Regions from separate parts of the Aquitalea sp. ASV15 genome, predicted to be linked through region 3. Evidence: predicted binding sites of a transcription regulator. Region 3 holds the regulator's gene; each other region holds the start of a gene.
What was found. Region 3 encodes FNR, which switches genes on or off when oxygen is low (the NO sensors DNR and NnrR bind a similar motif). Its sites were predicted from a motif close to TTGATNNNNATCAA; they were not measured.
Positions count from the first base shown of each region.

Region 1: the regulator FNR is predicted to act here: its motif matches at 3,930-3,943, upstream of JHD64_RS03740 (ribonucleoside triphosphate reductase).
Region 2: the regulator FNR is predicted to act here: its motif matches at 3,792-3,805, upstream of cobA (uroporphyrinogen-III C-methyltransferase).
Region 4: the regulator FNR is predicted to act here: its motif matches at 2,452-2,465, upstream of pflB (formate C-acetyltransferase).

Region 1 is NZ_JAELTZ010000006.1:281-6,037, reverse strand. It holds gene JHD64_RS03760 (ABC transporter permease) at 1-139, opposite strand, end outside; gene JHD64_RS03755 (ABC transporter permease) at 166-1,434, opposite strand; gene JHD64_RS03750 (ABC transporter substrate-binding protein) at 1,549-2,574, opposite strand; gene JHD64_RS03745 (ABC transporter ATP-binding protein) at 2,644-3,750, opposite strand; gene JHD64_RS03740 (ribonucleoside triphosphate reductase) at 4,021-5,736, shown strand.
Region 2 is NZ_JAELTZ010000033.1:37,863-43,619, forward strand. It holds gene JHD64_RS14585 (NnrS family protein) at 1-770, opposite strand, end outside; gene JHD64_RS14590 (hypothetical protein) at 891-2,171, opposite strand; gene JHD64_RS14595 (DUF2249 domain-containing protein) at 2,168-2,380, opposite strand; gene JHD64_RS14600 (hemerythrin domain-containing protein) at 2,377-2,805, opposite strand; gene cobA (uroporphyrinogen-III C-methyltransferase) at 2,885-3,724, opposite strand; gene JHD64_RS14610 (cytochrome c) at 3,883-4,308, shown strand; gene JHD64_RS14615 (cbb3-type cytochrome c oxidase subunit I) at 4,344-5,757, shown strand, end outside.
Region 3 is NZ_JAELTZ010000016.1:25,925-31,681, reverse strand. It holds gene JHD64_RS09215 (DUF1853 family protein) at 1-855, shown strand, start outside; gene JHD64_RS09210 (flavodoxin family protein) at 852-1,310, shown strand; gene fnr (fumarate/nitrate reduction transcriptional regulator Fnr) at 1,444-2,190, opposite strand; gene hemN (oxygen-independent coproporphyrinogen III oxidase) at 2,303-3,709, shown strand; gene JHD64_RS09195 (Rrf2 family transcriptional regulator) at 3,833-4,303, opposite strand; gene hmpA (NO-inducible flavohemoprotein) at 4,393-5,616, opposite strand.
Region 4 is NZ_JAELTZ010000006.1:111,063-116,819, reverse strand. It holds gene JHD64_RS04260 (sorbosone dehydrogenase family protein) at 1-613, opposite strand, end outside; gene JHD64_RS04255 (DUF1295 domain-containing protein) at 812-1,357, shown strand; gene JHD64_RS04250 (hypothetical protein) at 1,391-2,029, opposite strand; gene pflB (formate C-acetyltransferase) at 2,540-4,798, shown strand; gene pflA (pyruvate formate-lyase-activating protein) at 4,879-5,649, shown strand.

The DNA.
Region 1 (5,757 bases), on a different contig from region 3:
CCAGGAAAGAGCCTTCGTTAAAGGACAGCGGAATGATCACCAGCACCGGCATGATCAGGAACAGCAGGGTCAGGCCGCTGGTAATGCGCAGAACGTAGTGCCACACCTTTTCGATGGGCGACATGGTCGGGTTCAGCATGGTTATGTCTCCGTGAAGGGTGAGGGTTAGCCCAGGCGCAGGCTCTTGGCGCCTACCAGCCAGTTGTAAACGATGTACAGGATCATGGTGGCGGCCAGCAGCAGGCCGCCCAGTGCGGTAGCCATGCCCCAGTTGATCGAGGTATTGGTATAGAAGGCGACGAAGTAGCTCACCATCTGGTCGTTCGGGCTACCCAGCAGGGCCGGGGTGATGTAGTAGCCGATGGACAGGATGAACACCAGCAGCGCACCGGCACTGATACCGGCCACGGTCTGCGGGAAGTACACGCGCCAGAAGCTGGCAAACGGGTGGCAGCCCAGCGAGATGGCAGCCTTCATATAGCTGGGGGAGATGCCTTTCATCACGCTGTAGATGGGCAGGATCATGAAGGGCAGCAGGATGTGCACCATGGAGATGTACACGCCGGTGCGGTTGAATACCAGTTGCAGCGGATGATCGATCAGGCCCAGCCATTGCATGGTGGAGTTGATCAGGCCTCCGGATTGCAGCAGCACGATCCAGGCGGCAACCCGTACCAGCACGGAAGTCCAGAACGGCAGCAGCACCAGGATCATCAGCAGGTTGCTGGTGCGGGTGGGCAGGTTGACCAGCAGGTAGGCCAGCGGGTAGGCCAGGGCCAGGGCAATGGCGGTCACCACCAGGCTCATCCAGAAGGTACGGGTAAAGATGTCCAGGTAAATGGCCTGGTCCGGGGCGGAGCGGCTGATTTCGCCCAGATCATCGATGCGGTGATCCATGGCGGCCAGCAGGTAGAACGGGGTCTGGCTGCTGGTGTTGCGGCGGATGGCCTGCCAGTAGGCCGGGTCACCCCAGCGCTCGTCCAGATTGGTCAGCGCGTCCTTGTAGGATTTCGGGGCCGGGTCCATCGGCAGGGCACGGGCGGTCTTGTTGAGCAGGCTGCGGTAGCCGGCCACTTCCATGTTCAGGCGTTTGCCCAGGTCACCCAGCTTCTGGTCATCGTGTGCTTGCTGGATGTCCTGTGCTGCCGCGGCATACACGGTTTCCGGCGGCAGGGCGCGGCCGCTCCAGCTGGAGATGGCCTTGACCGTGTGCGGCATGGCGTCCACCACTTCCGGGTTGTTGACGCTCTTGAATAACAGGCTGGTAATGGGCAGCACGAATACCAGCAGGATAAACAGCACCAGCGGCAGGATCAGCAGCTGGGACTTGAGTTTGTTCATGCGCTCGGCGCGGGCCAGCTTCTGTTTCAGCGAACGGCCGGCCTCCGGCAGGGTGGCTGCGACAGCGGTGGTGGGTGCAGAGGAAGCGGTCATTCTTCCGGCTCCGGATCAGGTAAGGGGTGAAACCCCCTGGGGATGAACCCCCGAGGGGGCGGACCTGCTGCCGGATATAAAAGAGCCGGCAGCAGTCATGCGTGTTGCAGCTGCTTACTTGGCAGCCCAGGCGTTGAAGCGTTGTTCCAGCGATTCGCCGAAGTCAGCCCAGAAAGCCACATCCACGGCGACACCGCTCTTGATGTTTTGCGGAGCGGTCGGCAGGTCAGCCACCAGCTTCGAGTCCAGCAGCGGCACGGCTTTCTTGTTGGTCGGGCCGTAGGCGATATTCTGCGAGTACACCTTCTGGTTTTCCGGCTTGCTGGCGAAAGCGATGAACTTCAGCGCAGCGTCCTTGTTCGGCGAGCCCTTCGGGATGGCCCACGAATCAAAGTCATACATGCCGCCGTTCCAGACGATCTTCAGGTTCTTGCCTTCCTTCTGGGTGTTGGCGATACGGCCGTTGTAGGCCGAGCTCATCACCACGTCGCCGGATACCAGGTACTGCGGCGGTTGTGCGCCGGCTTCCCACCACTGGATATTCGGCTTCAGCTGGTCCAGCTTCTTGAAGGCGCGGTCCACGCCGGCCGGGGTCGCCAGTACCTTGTACACGTCCTTCGGTGCCACGCCGTCAGCCATCAGCGCTACTTCCAGGGTGTACTTGGCACCCTTGCGCATGCCGCGCTTGCCCGGGAATTTCTTCACATCCCAGAAATCCTTCCAGCTGGTCGGGCCAACCTTCAGCTTGTCGGCGTTGTAGGCCAGTACGGTCGACCATACGAAGATGCCCACACCGCAGGACTGGGCAGCGCCCGGTACGAAATCAGCCTTGTTGCCGATCTTGCTGTAGTCCAGCTTTTCGAACATGCCTTCATCGCAACCGCGGGCCAGTTCCGGGGATTCCACTTCCAGCACGTCCCAGGACACGCTCTTGGTGTCGACCATGGCTTTCACCTTGGCCATTTCGCCGTTGTACTCGCCGCCCACTACCTTGATGCCGGTAGCCTTGGTGAAGGGGGCGTAGTAGGCCTTTTCCTGGGCAGCCTTGTTGGCGCCGCCGAAGGAAATCACGGTCAGGTCACCGGCCAGGGCACTCTGAGCACAGCAAGCAGCAACCACGGCCAGCGAAAGAGCTTTCATGCATTTCTTCATTTGATAGATCTCCTATTGTTTTAGGACTACAGCTACACCTTACTCACTCGCACGCACTCACTCGGCCAGTTCGACGGGATCGAGCGCTCTTACGTGTTCTACATTCCAGCCCAGCGAAATCACATCGCCCACGGCCAGCTTGGGGTCGAGCGTGGCGATAGGCTGTTTGACGATGAAACTGGAGTTGCCACAGGCTTCCATGCGGATGCGCACGTGGTCGCCCAGATAGATGAATTCGCGCACGCGGCCGGAGAAGCGGTTTTGCTCCTGCGCCACGTTCAGCTTGATGCGTTCCGGGCGGATGGACAGCGATACCGGTGCGCCGGGGGCGGCATCGTGAATGGCCATGGCTTCCACGCGCTCGCCGTTTTCCAGGCCCACGGTGCAGCGCTCGCCATCGCGGCTGAGCAGCTTGCCGTGCAGGCGGTTGTTTTCACCGATGAAGTTGGCGACAAAGGTATTGCGCGGATGCTCGTACAGGCCTTGCGGGCTGTCGATCTGCTGGATTTCACCCTGATGGAACACGGCCACGCGGTCGGACATGGTCAGCGCTTCGCTCTGGTCGTGGGTCACATACACCACGGTCACGCCCAGCCGTTCGTGCAGATGCTTGATTTCCATCTGCATGTGTTCGCGCAGCTGCTTGTCCAGCGCACCCAGCGGCTCGTCCATCAGCACCAGTTGCGGTTCGAAAACCAGGGCACGGGCCAGGGCCACGCGCTGCTGCTGGCCACCGGACATCTGGCCGGGGTAGCGGTTGGCAAACTTGTCCAGCTGCACCATGGACAGGGCACGCTTGACGCGCTCGGTGACGTCGGTCTTGTCCATGCCGCGCACTTTCAGCGGGAAAGCCAGGTTCTCGGCCACGGTCATGTGCGGAAACAGCGCGTAGTTCTGGAACACCATGCCGATATCGCGCTTGTGCGGCGGTACGCGGTTGAGCGAACGCTCGCCCAGCATGATCTCGCCGGCGGTCGGGGTTTCAAAGCCGGCCAGCATCATCAGGCTGGTGGTCTTGCCGGAGCCGGACGGACCCAGCAGGGTCAGGAATTCGCCCTTGCGGATATCCAGATTGAGATCCTTCACGATCAGGGTCTCGCCGTCGTAGCTCTTTTGTACGTTCTTGAAGCGGACCAGGATGTCGCTTGCGTTCGTTTCAGCCATGACCACTCCTGTTTAAATGGTGATGACTGAATTGTAAAAAGTGGATGACAGCAGGGGTATCGGGGGGCTGCGGATTTTACTGTCAGGAAAAATGCTGTAGTCCTGTAGGGCAATCCCTACAAGACAGCAGCATGAAAAACCGGCGCCACCCTGGTGCAAGCGGCCGGCGCGGGCGGCACTTGATCCGCATCAAGCCTTTTCCAGCTGTGACTTTGCTGCGCTAAAAATCAATATATAGTGTCTGAAAATTTCAAGGCACTACATATTGTTATGAAAAAACCTGTCATGGTCAGTCCGCTTGCCACGCTGGACGAATACCTCAGCCGCGCCGACTGGCGCGTCTCTGCCAATGCCAACCAGGGCTACAGCCTGGGCGGGATGATTCTGAATGCCGCCGGCAAGCTCACCGCCAACTACTGGCTGGATGGCATCTACCCGGCGGCAGTGGCCCAGGCCCACCGCGAGGCCGATTTCCACCTGCATGATCTGGATGTGCTGGCCGGCTACTGCGCCGGCTGGTCGCTGCGCCAGTTGCTGCACGAAGGCTTCAATGGCGTGCCGGGCCGGGTGGAATCGGCCCCGCCGCGCCACCTGAGCGCGGCGCTGGGGCAGATGGTGAATTTTCTGGGCACCCTGCAAAACGAATGGGCCGGCGCACAGGCTTTTTCCAGCGTGGACACCTACCTGGCCCCCTTCATCAAGCGCGATGGCCTGAGTGACGCCCAGCTGGAGCAAGCCATGCAGGAGTTTGTGTACAACCTCAACGTGCCCTCGCGCTGGGGCACGCAGACACCATTTACCAACCTCACCTTCGATTGGCGCTGCCCGGCCGACCTGGCGGAACAGATCCCGCTGATTGCCGGCGAGGAAATGCCGTTCTGCTATGGCGACTGCCAGCCGGAAATGGACCGCATCAACCGCGCCTTTCTGCGGGTGATGGCCAGTGGCGACGCGCATGGCCGGGCTTTTACCTTTCCCATTCCCACCTACAACATCACCCCGGATTTCGACTGGGACAGCGCCAATGCCGATTTGCTGTTCGAGCTGACGGCCCGCTACGGCCTGCCGTATTTCCAGAACTTCCTCAATTCCGATCTGGAGCCGCAAATGGTGCGCTCCATGTGCTGCCGGCTGCAGCTGGACCTGCGCGAACTGCTCAAGCGCGGCAACGGTCTGTTTGGCAGTGCCGAACAGACCGGCTCGCTAGGCGTGGTCACCCTTAATTGCGCGCGGCTGGGCTACCGCTTTCGCGGCGACTGGGCCGGCCTGCTGGCCGAAACCGACCGCCTGCTGGCCCTGGCCTGCGACAGCCTGGAAATCAAGCGCCGGCGGGTACAGGGCTGGATGGACGATGGCCTCTATCCTTACACCAGGCGCTATCTCGGCACTTTGCGCAATCACTTCTCCACCATCGGCGTAAACGGCATCAATGAGCTGATCCGCAATTACAGCCGCGATGCCGACGACATCACCACCGCCCATGGCCAGCAGCTGGCGCTGGAGCTGCTCGACCACATCCGTGCGCGCATGGTGCAAATGCAGGAAAGCACCGGCCATCTGTACAACCTGGAAGCCACCCCGGCCGAGGGCACCACCTACCGCTTTGCCCGCGAAGACCGCAAGCGCTACCCCGGCATCCTGCAGGCCGGCACGGACGCCCAGCCTTACTACACCAATTCCAGCCAGCTGCCCGCCGGCCATACCGACGACCCCTTCGCCGCGCTCAGCCACCAGGAGCCGCTGCAGCGCCGCTATACCGGCGGCACCGTGCTGCACCTGTATATGCGTGAGGCGATCAGCAGCAGCGCAGCCTGCAAGCAGCTGGTGCGCCGCTCGCTGCAACGCTTCCGGCTGCCCTATGTCACGGTCACCCCCACCTTCTCGGTGTGTCCGCAGCATGGCTATCTGAGCGGCCACCACGAATACTGCCCCAAGTGCGATGCCGAACTGCTGGTCCGCACCATGGCAGCCACTGCCGCCAGCTGAGGCTGACACGCTTTCACCCGT
Region 2 (5,757 bases), on a different contig from region 3:
CAGCTGGTGTAGCCAAACAGCAGGGTGAGCGGCAGGTCGGCCAGCAGGCTGCTGTGCTGGCTTAGCAGCAGCAAGCCATGCAGCCAGCTGCCGCCCACCATGGCGGCCAGCAGCCAGTAGGGCCGCCATGCCTTGCGATCCGGCAGTACGCTGCTGGTGAAGAAAGGCAGCATGCGGTGGCACACCGTCAGGAATACCGGTAGCAAAAAGCCCCACAAGGCCAGATCGCGCATGATCAGCCAGTAAGCGCCATTGCCGCTGAACAGCCAGCAGCCTGCGGCCACGACACCGGCCAGCCCCAGCACAAAAGCCGCCAGCACCACCAGCGCATGGCGGCGATCCGGCTGCGGGCTACGCCAGATCAGCCCGGCAAAGCACAAGGTCAGGCTGGCAAAACCCAGGCCGTACAACAGCAGGCCGGCCAGCAGCCAGCTCTTGCCCAGCGCCAGGCCCGCCAGCCAGCCTGCCACGCCGGCAGCCATCAGGCCGGGCGTCAGCAGATAGCGCATCCGGTTGGGCGGGGCCACCCCCAGCCAGCGCGGGCCGGCGGTAAAGATAAAGCCGGTCATGAACAAGGGGAAGATGCCGTACAGCATCAGCAAGGCATGCGCCATCACCGCAGGAATCTGCGGCGTGATGATATGTGGGCCTAGCCGCGATGCCAGTTCGGCAAACCAGGCGGCAAACAGCAACAGGGCGCTGAGCATGCCCAGCAGAAAAGCCAGGCGGTGCGGTGCGCGCAGCAAGGCGGGGGGAAGTGTGTCAGGCATGATGGTCGGGCTCGCAGAAGGTGGTAGCCCAGTATCGGTGGCGGTCGTGCAAGGCGGAATGATTCTCGTCAAGAAAATCCGGCCGCGCGCGGCGGCTGCGGCAGCAAGGCTGTTGGCCGCTCAGCGCGCCGCCGCCGCAGGCAGTGCACGCCGCACCGCCTGGTAGCGCTGCGCGATGTTCCCACCCAGCCACAAGGCATAAGCCGCCAGCGCCAGCGTGGCCAGGGCAAACAGCAGATGAAAACGGGCGGGCTGCCAGCACCATAGCGTGCCGGCCAGCAGCCATAGCAGATGCAGATGACGCAGCCGCAGCTGGGCGGACTCGGGCAGGAAACCATGGGTGGAGGGCAGCAGGCCGCGTGGCGGGTTCAGCCGCTTCAAGTGCAACCAGGCCAGAAACGGCAGGATCTTGCCCAGCATGGCCAGCGTGGCTCCCAGGCCGGCGCCGCCCAGCCACCACAGCCCAGCCAGCAAGGGCAGGCTCGGCCATATTGTCCATCCAGCGCATAGCCAGGCGGCCACGCAGCCTAGCAGCAGGCAGGCGAGGACCGCCTGCCATTGCCACCACAGCGGATCAGCCGGCCGCCGGCTTTGCCGCAGCAGCTGCCAGGATTGCACGGCATAAAGCAGTACTGGAATCAGCAGCAGGCTGGCGGGCAGCCACAATTGCGCTGGCCAGAACAGCAGGGCCAGGCTGCAGCCAAGCAGCAAGATCAGCACGCTCCGCGCCGTGCTCAGCATCCAGGCCGGATAGGGCGGAGTGATCAGGAACAGCGGAATCACGGTCTGGCTGACGGCCAGCATCAGCAGCAATAGCCAGCCCATGGCCGCCCACAGTACATGGCTGTGCAGCAGCGGCAGCCAGGGCAGGGCCAGCCGGCCGCTCAGGGTCAGCACCAGGCACAGCCCGAGCGCGGCGGCGACCAATAGTCCCAGCAGTGCCAGCGCCATGCCGCGGCTGCTGGCATCGCGCGCCGGGCTGTGGGCCAGCCCATGCAGGCCGTGCCAGGCCAGGCGGAGGATGGCCGCACCCAGCAAGACTGCCGCCGCCTGCAGGGCGAGTGGGGAAAAGCCATGCAAAAAGCCGCCCACCAGCAAGGTGGTTCCCAGCTGCCAGGGCAGGAAAATGCCCAGCAGCAGGCGGCCTGCGCGCCGTGCTGCCACGGCGCTGGCCACCGCCAGCATTTGCAGCAGGGCACCGGCCATGATGTTGCCCAGCACGCCCAGCGCCAGAACATGGGTCAGCGCCAGCAGCTGCGGGTGGTAGCGGTTGGCCGCCAGCATGCCCGCAGGCAGCAGCAGCCCTCCCAGGGCCAGCAGCCACAGCATGGCTGCGCCAAAAAAGCTGGCAGGCAGCCAGATGGGGGGCGCGTCGTCGTAGGAAAGCCAGGCCTGGCTCATGCCTTGCTGATGTACAGAATCACCCCGCCATCGCCGGACAGCTCGAAGCGGTAGGCAATGCCCTGGGCGGTGAGCATGGGCAGCAGTGGCGTGGGGTGGTGCGGCAGGATCCAGGCCAGGGTTTGCTGGTCTTGCAATTGCTCGGCGGCATCCAGAATGATTTCCATCGGCGCGGGGGCTGCCAGGTGGCGCAGGTCGACCGGGCTCATGCGCTGACTCCCGGCCGCACCATCTGCTCAAAGCCGGCAATGTGCTGGCGGCACATGGGATAGAGGATGTTTTCTTCTTTCATATTGTGCTGCTGGGTGAGGATGAGCAGGGTTTCGGCGTGGCCCAGCCAGGCGCTGGCATCGCTGGCCAGCAGCGCGTCGTCCATGTCCTGCAGCAGCAGGCGGATTTGCTGGTGTTCCTGGCGCATCACGGCGGTGGGGCCGCTGTACATGCCGGTGGCAGCCTCGAAAGCCGGGAACAGCTGCTGTTCTTCCAGCTGGAAGTGTTGCTCCAGATCGGTGGCCAGGCGCAGGCAGGTCTGGCCGGCGGTGGTCCAGTCGCCGTGACGTACCGCCTGTTCGGCTTGGGCAAGAATGGCGTCGCAGTCACGATGCTGCTGGGTCAGGCAGGCTATGGCATTCATGGGTGGTGTCCTGTGTGGCTGGGGCTGACGGTAAAAGCGCAGTATGCGGTGCGGCGGCGGCCCGTTTGAATGACACGGATCAAGAACTTGCCGCTGCAGCTTGCCCGGCCATGGCGGCCTGCAGCTTCTGATGCAGGGTGACGATCTGCCCGATCACCAGCAGGGCCGGGGCCGTGATGCCTTCCTGTTCGATCAGGGTGGCCAGCGTCTGCAGGCTGCCACACAGGCAACGCTGCCGCGCGGAGCAGGCATGTTCCACCACGGCAACCGGGGTGTCGGCCGCCCGGCCATGCGCCAGCAGCTGACTGGCGATGCTGGCGGCCTCGCCCAGCCCCATATAGACCACGATGGTCTGCTCGGGCGTGCAGTGGCGGGTCCAGTCCAGCGTCTGCTGCCCCTGGCGGCGGTGACCGGTGACCAGGCTGCAGCCCTGGGCGTAATCGCGATGGGTGAGCGGCAGGCCGGCACTGGCGGCGGCCCCCAGCGCGGCGCTGATGCCGGGGACCACTTCACAGGGAATGCCGGCGGCGGCCAGCGCTTCCATCTCTTCGCCGCCGCGGCCGAACAGCAGCGGATCGCCCCCCTTCAGCCGCACCACGCGCTGGCCTTGCCGGGCCAGGCTGACCAATAACTGATTGATGTCGGCTTGCGGCAGGGTATGGCGGCTGGCGCGTTTGCCCACGCAGAGGCGTGCGGCCGTGGCGGGGGCCAGCGCCAGAATGCTGCTGTCCAGCAGGTGGTCGTACAGCACCACATCCGCCTGTTGCAGGCGCTGCAGCGCGCGCAGGGTGAGCAGGTCGGCGGCACCCGGCCCGGCACCCACCAGGGCGACGCTGCCAGGCCGGAATTCAGCGCCGGGAATGACGGGTTTTTCTGGCGGCACCAGGGGCGTGTGCAGGGCTTGATACGGGCTGTTCATGCAGGCTCCTTTGGCTGGGCCTTGGCTGGAATGTTGCCAGTGTAGGTAGGGAGGGGGCCGGAAATCGTTGATTCGAATCAATGCTGTCGGGATGTCCGAAACCGTACATTTCGCCGCAAGTGCCGGGCTTGCCGGTACACGCAATTGAGGAGGACGTGATGAGCGCGAGCTTCACCAAATCGACGGCCCGCAACATCTTTTACGGTGGGTCGGTTTTCTTTTTCCTGATTTTCCTGGGGCTGACCGTGGATACCACCCTGGCGGTGCCCAGCCATAACGCCAAGGCCCAGCTGACCGATGCCGCTGTGCGCGGCAAGAAAATCTGGGAGACACGCAACTGTGCCGGTTGCCACACGCTGCTGGGCGAGGGGGCGTTCTTTGCGCCGGAGCTGGGCAATGTCTATGTGCGCCGTGGCCCGGAGTTCATCAAGGGCTGGATGAAGGCGATGCCCACCAATGTACCGGGTCGGCGCCAGATGCCGCAGTTCAACCTGAACGATGCCCAGCTGGATGATCTGGTGGCCTTCCTGAAGTACAGCTCGCAGATCAATACCAATAACTGGCCGCCCAATATCGAAGGCTGATCCGCAGTGCGATCAATTGCTTCCGGAGAAAACACATGAGTAATGCAACCGTGGCAGCACTGCCCGCCAGCAAGGCGACAGTGAATGACCAGATAAAATACCGCTCGCAAGCAGTGGCCAAGCCCTATTTCGTGGCGGCCATCGGCCTGTTCATCGGCCAGATCCTGTTTGGCCTGATCATCGGCCTGCAGTACTTCAAGGGCGACTTCCTGTTTCCCGCCATTCCGTTTGGCACCGCCCGCATGGTGCATACCAATTTGCTGATTGTCTGGCTGCTGTTCGGCTTCATGGGCGCGGGCTACTTCCTGATCCCGGAAGAGTGCGAGCGCGAGCTGTACAGCCCGAAACTGGCCATCATCACCTTCTGGGTATTCCTGGTGGCCGGTGCGCTGACCATTCTGGGCTATCTGGGCCTGCCGTATAACGTGCTGGCCCACCTTACCGGCAACGACCTGCTGCCCACCATGGGGCGCGGCTACCTGGAGCAGCCGCTGATCACCAAGGTAGGCATCGTGCTGGTGGCGCTGTCCTTCCTGTTCAACCTGTCGATGACCCTGCTGTCCGGGCGCAAGACCAGCATCAGCATCGTGATGATGCTGGGGCTGTGGGGCCTGGCGATTTTCTTCCTGTTCTCTTTTGTGAACCCGAACAACCTGGTGCTGGACAAGTATTTCTGGTGGTGGGTGGTGCACCTGTGGGTGGAAGGCGTGTGGGAACTGATCATGGGCGCCATGCTGGCTTTCGTGCTGGTGAAGGTGACCGGCGTCGACCGTGAAATCATTGAAAAATGGCTGTACCTGATCATTGCCATGACGCTGATCACCGGCATCATCGGTACCGGCCACCATTATTTCTGGATTGGCACGCCGGGCTACTGGCAGCTGCTGGGCTCCGTCTTCTCGGCGCTGGAACCGGTTCCCTTCTTCATGATGACGGTGTTCGCCTTCAATATGGTCAAGCGGCGCCGGCGTGAGCATCCCAACCAGGCCGCCACGCTGTGGGCGCTGGGTACCGGGGTGATGTCTTTCCTTGGGGCCGGGGTATGGGGCTTCCTGGGTACGCTGTCGGTGGTGAACTACTACACTCACGGCACCCAGCTGACTGCGGCACATGGCCATATGGCGTTCTACGGTGCTTACGCCATGGTGGTGCTGACCATGATCTCCTACACCATGCCACTGCTGCGTGGCCGTGAAGCCAACAGTGCCGCGGCGCAAAAGCTGGAAAAGACCGCCTTCTGGGTGATGACGCTGGCCATCGTGGGGATCACCCTGTCGCTGACTGCTGCCGCGGTGACCCAGGTGTCGCTGCAGCGCCTGTCCGCCGCACCGCTGTCCTTCATGGAAACCCAGCAGCACATCATGCCGATGTACTGGGCCCGTTTCGGCTTTGGCCTGTGTTTCTTCACTGGCCTGATGATGTATGTCACCAGTTTTTTTGTCACCGGCA
Region 3 (5,757 bases):
ACCTCGCCTGCGCCCTGGGAGAGTGGCAGCAATCTGTCACCCGCGCAGTTGCTGGGGGAGCAGGGAGAGGATCTGCTGCAAGCCTTGCAGCAGGATCCAGGCCCGCTTGAGCACTGGCTGGCGCAACAGCCATGCCAGCGGCTTGGCCATTATGCCGAGCGCCTGCTGGCTTTCTGGTTCCGGCTGGCGCCGCATATCGAACTGGTGGCGGCCAATGTGCCGGTGCGCGATGCCGCAGGCCGCACCATCGGCGAATTCGATTTTCTGATCCGGCTGCATGGCGTGCCGCTACATGTGGAAACCGCCAGCAAATTCTATCTGCAACTGGGGCATGGCGCGGACACGCTGGTCGGCCCCAGCCTGCGCGATGCCTGGGTGCTCAAGGCCGCCAAACTGCAGGAACAACTGCAACTGGCCAGCCACCCTGCCGCCGCCCGTGTCCTGCCGCCGGGCTTTGCCGGCTGTGCCAGCGCGGCACGCCTGGCCGGCTGGTTCTTCTACGCCGACCGGCCGGCCATCCCGGCCGCACCGCTGAGCGCAGATCAGCTGCAAGGCTGGCTCAGCCCGCTGCAGCAGCCCTGGCCAAGCACAAGCGCAGGATCGCGCTGGGTGTGGCTGTCACGGCTGGGTTGGCTGGCTCCGGCGCGGCTGGCGGAGGAGGGGGTGCGCGAGCAGGACAGCCTGCGCCAGGAACTGCTGCAGGCTGCGGTGCCGCAGCTGGTGGCCGAATTGCTGCCGGTGGGGGATGGCTGCTGGGAGGAAGTGGCGCGCGGCTTTGTGGTGCCGCCGGGCTGGCCGCAGCAGCAGCGGCTGCAGGATTTGCTGGCCAGCATAGACCGGACTCTCCACCGATGAAGCAACTGCTGATTGTGTATGCCAGCCAGACCGGCCACACCCTGCAACTGGTCGACGCCTTGTGTCAGCCCTTGTTGCCGCTGTGCGCGGAACTGCACATCCACCGCCTGCCCGCGGCTGAGGCCGGGCTGGATGACTTGCTGGCTGCAGATGCCATCGTGCTGGCTACGCCGGAGAACTTCGGTTATATGGCGGGGAACGTGAAGGATTTTTTTGATCGCACCTATTACCCGGCGCAGGGAAAGACCGAGGGGCTGCCCTATCTGATGCTGGTGTCGGCCGGCAATGACGGACTGGGCGCGCTACAGGCCATGCGGCGCATTGCCTGTGGCTATGGCTGGAAGGAGGTACTGCCGCCCTTGCTGGCGCAGGGTGAGGTTTTGCCGCAACACCGGGAGCGCGCCATGGAGTTGGGCGAGCTGCTGGCTGCAGGCATGCTGGTGGGGCGCTGGTAGGGCTGGGCGGGCGGCTAGGTCGCCCGGACTAGGTCTTCAGACGAATTGTCGGCCACGCCAGTACTGCGCACTATGCAAAAACACCGCAGGCTGCTGGCAAGCAGGGCTGCGGTGTGCCGGATGAGCGCTAGCGTCAGACGCCGTTGGCGTGGGTGCAGCCGGCGATCAGGTCCTTGAGGGCATCGGCCTTGATCAGCTGGATGTGCTTGTGATCGACACTCAGCCAGCCTTGCTGCTGGAACTTGGACAGCGTACGGCTGACGGTTTCCAGTTTCAGGCCGAGGAAACTGCCGATTTCCTCGCGGCTCATGCGCAGGATGAAATCATTGGCGGCAAAACCGCGGGTGGACAGGCGCTGCGACAGGTTCAGCAAGAAGGCGGCCAGGCGTTCTTCCGCCTTCATGTTGCCCAGCAGCAGCATGACGTTCTGGTCGCGCACGATTTCGCGGCTCATCAGCCGGAAAAAGTGGTGCTGCAGGCTGGGAATGTCGCGCCCCAGGCTTTCCATGCGGTTGAAGGGCAGTTCGCAGACTTCGCTGTCTTCCAGTGCAATGGCATCGCAGCCATGCACATTGGAAGAAATGCCATCCAGGCCCATCAGCTCGCCGGACATCAGAAAGCCGGTGACCTGCTCGCGACCGTCCTGGCTGGCGACGCTGGTTTTGAAGAAACCGGTACGCACCGCGAACAGGGACTTGAAGCCCTCGCCGCTGCGGAACAGGTATTCGCCGCGCTTGAGGCGGCGGCTCTGACGGATCACGGCGTCCAGCTGCGTCATTTCGTCGCGGTTCAGTCCGATGGGCAGACAGAGTTCGCGCAGGCTGCAGTTGGAGCAGGACACCTTCAGTGCGTGAATAGTGTGTTGGTTTTGGTCAGACATCGAGTGTTTTGTACAACCCTGTAAAGAAGCTTGACCCTTGTCAAAGCGGAATTCACACGTTTTCCGCAAATTTACCAGTCCACCTGACGTTTGACTATCAATACCCGACGACATGCACACCACCCATCCGTTTTCGCCCACCCACTGTGAGTTCGACCGAGCATTGATCGAACGTCTTGATGGCTCTGGCCCAAGATACACTTCTTACCCGACTGCCGACCGTTTTACCCCGGCCTTTGGGGAGAAAGACTATAAACACTGGCTGAAGCAACGCCACCTGGGCATGCATCAGAACGCAATATCATTGTACGTTCATATACCGTTCTGCAACACGGTATGTTACTACTGCGGCTGCAACAAGATCATTACCAAAGACAAAAGCCGCGCCGATCGCTATCTCGACTACCTGGAAAAAGAAATCAAGCTGGTGGCCGCCACACTGGGCTGCCGCGAAAAGCTGATCCAGCTGCATTTCGGTGGCGGTACCCCCACTTTCCTGTCCGATGAACAGCTGGACCGGCTGATGGGCATGCTGCGTACTCACTTCGATTTTTTGCCGGAGGGAGAATATTCCATTGAGATTGATCCGCGCAAGGTGGGGCGCGAGACCGTGCACCATCTGGCGCGTCTGGGCTTTAACCGCATGAGCGTGGGCATCCAGGATTTCGACCCGCAGGTGCAACAGGCGGTAAACCGCGTGCAGAGCGAGGCCGAGACGCTGGAAGTGATCGATGCCGCCCGCGAGGCCGGTTTCAAGTCGGTCAGTGTGGACCTGATCTACGGCCTGCCGCTGCAGACGCGGGAATCGCTGAAAGCCACGCTGGACAAGGTGATTGCCATTGGCCCGGACCGGCTGGCGCTGTACAACTATGCCCACCTGCCCACGGTGTTCATGCCGCAGCGGCGCATCAACGAGGCAGACCTGCCGGCGGCCAGCACCAAGCTGGACATCCTGCAGGACGCGGTAAAAAGCCTGGCGGATGCCGGCTATGTCTTCATCGGCATGGACCACTTTGCCAAGCCGGAAGATGACCTGGCCATCGCCCTGCGCCAGGCACGCCTGCAGCGCAATTTCCAGGGTTATTCCACCCATGCCGACTGCGACATGATCGGCCTTGGCGTGTCGTCCATCGGCAAGGTCGGCCCCTGTTACAGCCAGAATGAAAAAGACCTGGACAGCTATTACGCTGCACTGGACGAGGGACGTCTGCCGGTGATGCGTGGCATGGTGCTGGATCAGGATGACATCCTGCGCCGTGGCATCATCCAGGCGCTGATGTGTCGCTTCTCCTTGTCGGTGGAGGCCGTCGAGCAGGTGCACGGCATCAATTTCGCCGAATACTTTGCTGCCGAACTGCCGGCCATCCGCGAATATCACAAGCTGGGTCTGCTGACTTTTGACGGCGATTTCCTGATGGTCGAACCGAAAGGGCGCTTCCTGATTCGCAATATCGCCATGCTGTTTGACCGCCACCTGCGCGAGCGGGAAACCAAGGCACGCTATTCCAAGACCATCTGACCCCACGCTGATTGCTGTTTTTCCAAGGGGAAACCCTGAAAAAAAGCCTGAAAAAAAGCCCGCTGACCGCGGGCTTTTTGTTTGAAAAGTGATGGTTTTTTACAACAAATCACGCTGTCCGGCTCAGTCTGCCGCCGGGCTTTCCGGCGAGACGGGCTGATTTTGCTGGCGGTGCAGCCGAATAATCGCCTCTCCGGTGGGGCTGGCGACGATATCGCGCAGGGAATAACCATCCAGCACCGTGAAAAAGGCTTGCAGGCCGACGTCCAGCGCCGACTTGAGACGGCAATCCTGGCGCAAGGCGCAAGGGGGCGTGGCGCAGTCGATCAGCGCGGCATTGCCCTCCAGGGTGCGGATGATGCCGCCCAGCCGGTAATGCTCGGGCGGCTGCGCCAGCGCCAGCCCGCCACCCTTGCCACGGCTGTTGTTCAGCCAGCCTTGCTGTCCCATGAAATGCACCACCTTGACCAGATGGTTGCGCGATACGGCAAAGCGCTCGGCGATTTCGCTGATGGTGACGGCCTGTTCGCGATCGCGGTGGGTCAGATACATCAGCACGCGCAATGCCAGATCGGTGAAACGGTTCAGTTGCATGGGCAAAAAGGGTAAGGGCGGTGCCGCGCAGGATACTCCGCACGGCCCACCCTCACAATGCGCTGGGACAAAGCTGCTGCAAGGGGCAATCAGTCGCTGGCCATGGCATTGGAGCCGAATACTTCCATGTGGATGCGCGCGGCCTCGACCCCGGCCCCCCGCAACTGGCGCTGCTGCTGCTGCATGAAGCCTACCGGGCCGCACAGGTAGTAGTCGGCATCCGCCAGCAGGGCATGCTCGCGGATGGCCGCGGCATCGATGCGGCCGGCGCGCTGGTAGTCCTGGCCCAGCCGGTCCATGTCTTGCGGGCATTCATAAAACACCGTGCTGTTCAGCTGCGGGTGTTGCGCCGCCAGCTGGCCGACTTCCTGTTTCATGGCATGGACCCGGCCATGGCGGGCAGCGTGCAGGTAGCGGATAGGCCGCTGGCTGCCGCTGGCCAGCAGATGCTTGAGCATGGACAGCAGCGGGGTCTGGCCGACGCCGGCGCTGATCAGCACCACCGGAGTGTCCCGCTCCTGATGCAGCACGAAATCACCAAATGGCGGCGATACCTGCAGGATGTCGTTCTCTTGCAATGCCGTGTGTAATTGACCTGACACCTTGCCGGCCGGTGCCTCATCCCGCTCGTCCTCACGCTTCACCGAAATGCGCAGCCAGTCCTGGCCCGGTGCATCGGACAGGCTGTACTGGCGCGGTTGACTCAGGCCCCATTCCGGAATGAAGCGCTGTACCGACACATACTGGCCGGGCTGGAAGGCGGGCAGGGCGCCACCATCGGCCGCTTGCAGATAGAAGGAGGTGATTTCGCTGCTCTCCGGCTGTTTTTTCACCACCTTGAACGGTCGCCAGCCGCTCCAGCCACCAGGCTGGGTGGCGGCACGCTGGTACAGGCTGTTTTCCAGATTGATCAGCAGGTCGGCCAGTTGCTGATAGGCGGCGGCCCAGGCTTCCAGCAGGCTGTCCGGCGCGGCCTCTTCGCCCAGCACCTCGCGGATGGAGGCCAGCAGATGCTTGCCGACAATCGGGTAATGCTCGGCGCGTATGCCCAGGCTGGTGTGCTTGTGGGCTACCCGCTCCAGTACCGGCAACAGCACTTCCGGTGCATCGATGTGCTCGGCATAGGCGGCTACCGCCATGGCCAGGGCCTGCTGTTGCTGGCCGGCATGCTGGTGGCCCTGATTGAAGATGTTTTTCAGCTCCGGGTTGTGCTGGAACATGCGTTGGTAAAAATGGCTGGTCAGCAGCACGCCATGCTGCTTCAGGATGGGGGCAGTGGCTTTGACTTGCTGGCGGGTGGCGCTGTCTAACATGAGGGTTCCTTATGATGTAGAAAAAATGCATCTTTTCTGGCGAACTGCATGGTGCCGGACAGATTGTGTGGTGCTTAAAGATGTAAAAATAATACATCTTTAAGGGTGTGTTGTCATCAGCGCGCTGAAAAGTATGAGGTG
Region 4 (5,757 bases), on a different contig from region 3:
CCCCCAGATCGCTGACCTTGCCGTCTTGCTCCAGGTGATAACGCCAGACCACCCCGGCTTTATCCTGTTCGCTTTCCGGGCAGCGCTCTGCCGCCAGCTCGGCCGGGCTGGCACTTTCGCAATTGTCCGATGAGCTGCCGATATTGACATACAGATCGCCATTGCCAGCCAGGGCAAAGGTGGTGAGCGGGTGGCGCTGGCGCAAGGGCAGGGTGGCCACGGTTTCGCGCTGCTGCGGCTGTCCGGGGGCGAAGCGGACGATGCGACCCACTTCGCCGACATAAATCTTGCCATCCGGCCCCTGCACCACCCCGTGCGGGCGGTCAAAACCGGTGGCCAGCACGCTTTGCTGCCAGCCACTGGCGGTGGCGGACAGTTGCAGTACCCGGCCTTGCGTGGCATCCCAGCGCACCATTTCCGTTACCAGCAGCTGGCCATTAGGCAGTACGGCCAGTCCGCGCGGCATTTTCAGTCCGCTGGCAATCACTTCGGCGCACAGTCCGGGGCGGATTTGCATGCCGGCAGGCTGTGGCCTGGCACACAGGGCGCTGGCCTGTGCCGGCAGATAAAGCAGTAATAGCGCACACAGGCTGGCAAGACGGCGCTTGGGCATGGCTTGACCTTTCTCGGCTGCCGGGGGGAAGCAATTGCAATGCAGTGATCACGCAGGCTGGCAGCGCTGGCAGCGGCCTGTCTGCCGATTCTGACACGTCTGGCGGCACAGCAGGAGTGTCATGGTGTGATAGGGCTTGCCGCAATTGATATTATAAATGATAATCATTGTTATTAACTGAGACCAAGGAGGCAGAGCATGCTGTGGTCCATCATTCAGCTTGCCGGCGTGCTTGTCATGCTGCTGACACGGCTGGCTTACCGCCCATTATTAGAGCAGCGCAGCCGCATGGTGGTGGGGCACTGCATTCTGCGCTGGCCGGTGCTGACCGGCATGTTGCTCCTGCCCATGCTGGCCGCGGCCACTGGCTGGCAGCGCTATTGGCCGCTGGAGCTAGCGCCGCTGGCCGCTCCAGCCGGCAGTTTGCTACTGGCCTATGCCTGCTGGCTGTTCTGGCGTAGCCAGCATGATTTGCTGCTGCAAGCTGCCGGAACGCTGCAGTGCCAGAGCGGTGTGTACCGGCGCATCCGTCATCCCCTGTATGCAGCGCTGTGGCTGGCGGCGCTGGCGCAGCTGCTGCTATTGCAGGATGGGCTGGCCGCCAGCGGTGTGCTGGCCTTGCTGCTGTGTTACCGCGGCAGCGTTCGGCGCGAGGAGGGTGAAATGCTGCGGCGCGCCGGACCTGCCTATCGCCTGTATATGCAGCAAACCGGCCGTTTGTGGCCGCGCGGGCTGGCGGCATGAAGCCGCTGGCCCGCAGCCTGGTCCGTATAGCGTTCAGGGCTTGCCAGTCAGGTTGCCCAGCATGGTGTTGATCTCCGCTGGGCGGTACAGCGGTGGGCCGCTGCGATAAACGTGCAGCCTGCCCTGTTCGACCAGACCCACTTCCAGCTGCTTGCTGGCTGGGTCCAGCAGCAGATAGGCCATCTCCTCGCCGCCCTGATGCGCTTTGTTGCCGCTGACAAACAAAAGCTGGTCCTTGCCCAGTGGACTGCTGACCTGCATGTTCTGCAGGAAGACCGGCATCTTCTTGCCCAGTAGCTGACGCAGTGCTTCGGCTACCGCACCTTGTTGATAGAGGCCGATATCCGCCGGATAGCTGCCCACTTTTGCTTCCAGCTGCTGCCATTGCAGCGCATTCGTCGCTTTCCCCATTCCCTGTTGCACCGCCGATACCGCAAGCCCCAGAGCCGGATTGTCCGCCACCAGTTTGGCGGCTTGCTGCCGGGCTTCACCGGCGGCTGCGCTGGCCTGTTGGCGCAGTGTTGCCAGCGGTGCGCTGGCATCGCCCAGTGTGGCATGTGCGGTGCTGATGGCGGCCGAAGCTGCCTGCTGCGCCACGTCACTTTGCTGCTGGGTACAGGCGGTGACCGCAAACAGGCTGGCGAGCAGGGTGGCAAGGTGCGATTTGTTCATGGTTATTCCTGATACTGGACTGAAGTACAGAGTGTCGGCTTGCCGCTTGGTTCCCGTATGGCGCTTTGCACCCGCAGCGTGGATATTTGTTGACAAGCATTGTAGTAAAACTACTTATCGCGCAGAGTGATGTTGTCGGTTGTGCGTATTGGTCTCAATGCAATATTCGAAAACGAACATTTTTGTTTTGCAATTATTGCTATGCTTCGCTGGTGCCTGAGCATTTGCCGCAGGGTTTGGCTGGTGGGGGATCACGCTGTTGCTGCCGCGCATGCTGCACTGGTACTGCGTGTGTGTATTTTAATTTTCTGTAATTTATTGAAAAGTAACAATAAAAATGACTTTTGGCGCCATGTTTGGGCAAGGGGTAGGGGGTGGGTACTGGCAGAATGTCCGGCTGTGATGAACTGCCATGGTGGAGCTTGATGTACATCAATAAGCTGCTTTCGATAGTGAATGTAGTATTGTTTCTGTAGGGGCAAGTTTTGGACTTCAACTCAGGAGGTGGTCATGGAAGCGATTGCTCACAATGCCGTACAGGCTGACCCGTGGCGGGGCTTTACTGCCGGCAACTGGCAAAACCATGTCGATGTACGTCAATTCATTCAGCTGAATTATCGCCCCTTTACCGGCGATGCCTCTTTCCTGGCTGGTGCCAGCGAACGCACCCGCAAGCTGTGGGATGTGCTGGGCGAACTGCTGCGGCAGGAGCGGGAAAAGGGTGTGCTGGATGTATCGGCTGATCGTGCCACCTCCATCACCGCGCATGACGCCGGTTATATCGACCAGTCACTGGAACTGATTGTCGGCCTGCAAACCGATGCGCCGCTCAAGCGCGCCATCATGCCCAATGGTGGCTTGCGCATGGTGGAAGCCGGACTGGCTGCCTATGGCTTTACGCTGGACCCGGTGATCAAGGAAGTCTGGAGCAAATACCGCAAGAGCCATAATCAGGGGGTGTTCGATACCTATACCCCGGAAATCCTGGCTGCACGCAAATCCGGCATCATCACCGGCCTGCCGGATGCCTATGGCCGTGGCCGCATCATTGGCGATTACCGCCGTGTCGCACTCTATGGCACGGATTTCCTGCGCAAGGAGCGTCAGCAGCTGTTCCACGAGCTGGATGATGCCGTATTCACCGAAGACGTGCTGCGCCAGCGTGAAGAGTTGTCCGAACAGTTCCGTGCGCTGGACGAATTGCGCCAGATGGCGGCCAAGTACGGCTTTGACATCAGCCGCCCGGCGGTGAATGCCCGCGAGGCGGTGCAGTGGACCTACTTTGCCTATCTGGCTGCCGTGAAAGAGCAAAATGGTGCGGCCATGTCACTGGGCCGCATCGCCACCTTCCTCGACATCTATATCGAGCGCGACCTGGCCGCCGGTGTGCTGAGCGAGGAGCAGGCGCAGGAGCTGATTGACGATCTGGTGATCAAGCTGCGCATCGTGCGTTTCCTGCGCACCCCGGAATACGATCAGCTGTTCTCCGGCGATCCGACTTGGGTCACCGAATCCATCGGCGGCATGGGCGAGGATGGCCGCACCCTGGTGTCGAAAAACAGCTTCCGTTTCCTCAATACCCTGTACAACCTGGGGCCGGCGCCCGAGCCGAACCTGACCGTGCTGTGGTCGACCAGCCTGCCGCAGGGCTTCAAGGACTTCTGCGCCAGGGTTTCCATCGATACCAGCTCGATCCAGTACGAAAACGATGATCTGATGCGCCCATTGTGGGGCGACGATTACGGCATCGCCTGCTGCGTATCGGCCATGCGAATCGGCAAGCAGATGCAGTTCTTTGGTGCGCGTGCCAATCTGGCCAAGGCCATGCTGTATGCCATCAATGGTGGCGTGGACGAAAAGAGCGGGGCGGTGGTGGCCCACGGTTTCGCCCCGATCACCGACGATGTGCTGGACTTTGACACGGTGATGGCCCGCTTCGACAAGATGATGGACTGGCTGGCCGCCACCTATGTGAAAGCCCTCAACTGCATTCACTACATGCATGACAAGTACGCTTACGAGCGCATCGAAATGGCGCTGCACGACCGCGACATCCTGCGTACCATGGCCTGCGGCATTGCCGGCCTGTCGGTGGCAGCGGATTCGCTGTCGGCCATCAAGCATGCGCGCGTACATGTCATCCGCAACGAAGCCGGCCTGGCAGTGGATTACCGCATCGAGGGCGACTACCCCGCCTATGGCAATAACGATGATCGCGTCGACAGCATGGCGGTGTGGCTGACCGAAACCTTCATGAACAAGATCAAGGCCCAGCCGTATTTCTACCGTAATGCCACACCCACCCAGTCGGTGCTCACCATCACCTCCAATGTGGTGTATGGCAAGAAAACCGGCAACACCCCATGCGGTCGCCGTACTGGCGAGCCGTTTGCGCCGGGTGCCAATCCGATGAATGGCCGTGATGTGCATGGTTTTGTTGCGGCCGGCGCTTCGGTGGCCAAGCTGCCGTACTCCGCTGCGCTGGATGGCATCAGCTGGACGGCATCGGCTACCCCGGATGCGCTGGGGCATACTGCGCAGGATCGCATCGCCAATCTGTCGCATTGCCTGGATGGCTTTGCCGCCGCCGGTGGCTTCCATGTCAATGTCAATGTGTTCCGGCGCGAGACCTTGCTGGATGCCATGGAACACCCCGAGCTGTATCCGCAGCTGACGATCCGCGTGTCGGGTTATGCGGTCAACTTCGTCAAACTCACCCGCGAACAGCAGCTGGATGTGATTAATCGTACCTTCCACGCCAGCCTGTAATCGGCTATCAGGCCACCCGTGGAGGTATGGCCCGCTCACCAGCCCTGGCTGGTGGGCGGGTTTTTCGTCAGGAGTGATTCATGTTGCAGCACAGCGTGCAGATGCCGCTTGCCGCAGGGCAGCCCACCGGCTACCTGCATTCCACCGAGAGCGGTGCCGGTGTCGACGGCCCAGGCATGCGTTTTGTCTTTTTCATGTCCGGCTGCCAGTTCCGCTGCCAGTACTGCCACAACCCGGACACCTGGAAGCTGCACGCCGGGCGTCAGTTGACGCTGGATGAGGCGCTGGCCGAGCTGGCCCCCTATGCCGGCTTTCTCAAGTTTGCCGGCGGCGTCACCATCTCCGGTGGCGAACCCCTGATGCAGCCGGAGTTTGTCGGTGCGCTGTTGCGGGCCATCAAGCAGCGTTATGGCCTGCATACTGCGCTGGACACCCAGGGCTTTCTGCATGCGGGCATCAGTGACGACTGGCTTGCAGCGGTGGACCTGGTGTTGCTGGACATCAAGCACAGCGATCCGGCGCGCTACCAGTTGATTACCGGCCAGCCGCTGCAGCCGACACTGGACTTTGCCCAGCGTTTGCAGCGCCTTGGCAAGCCCGTCTGGCTACGCTATGTGCTGGTGCCGGGGCTGACGGATGGCGCCGACGACATCAGCCGTCTGGCTGATTATGTGGCAGGGCTGGGCAGTATTGTGCAGCGGGTGGAAGTGCTGCCTTTTCACCAGATGGGCGCGGCAAAGTGGGCGGCACTGGGCATGGCTTATCCGCTGGCAGATACGCCCACGCCGGATGCGGCGGCAGTCGCCGCGGCGCGGGCCTTGTTTGCCGCCCGCGGACTGACCGTGTGCTGAAATCGCCGGCAGACGTAGCCAGGGCGAGGTTTTAAAGTCGCAGGCTATCTTTCCGAAACGTCTGATAGGTATTGTTTTACCACTGCGGATAATACGACGGGTGAGTCA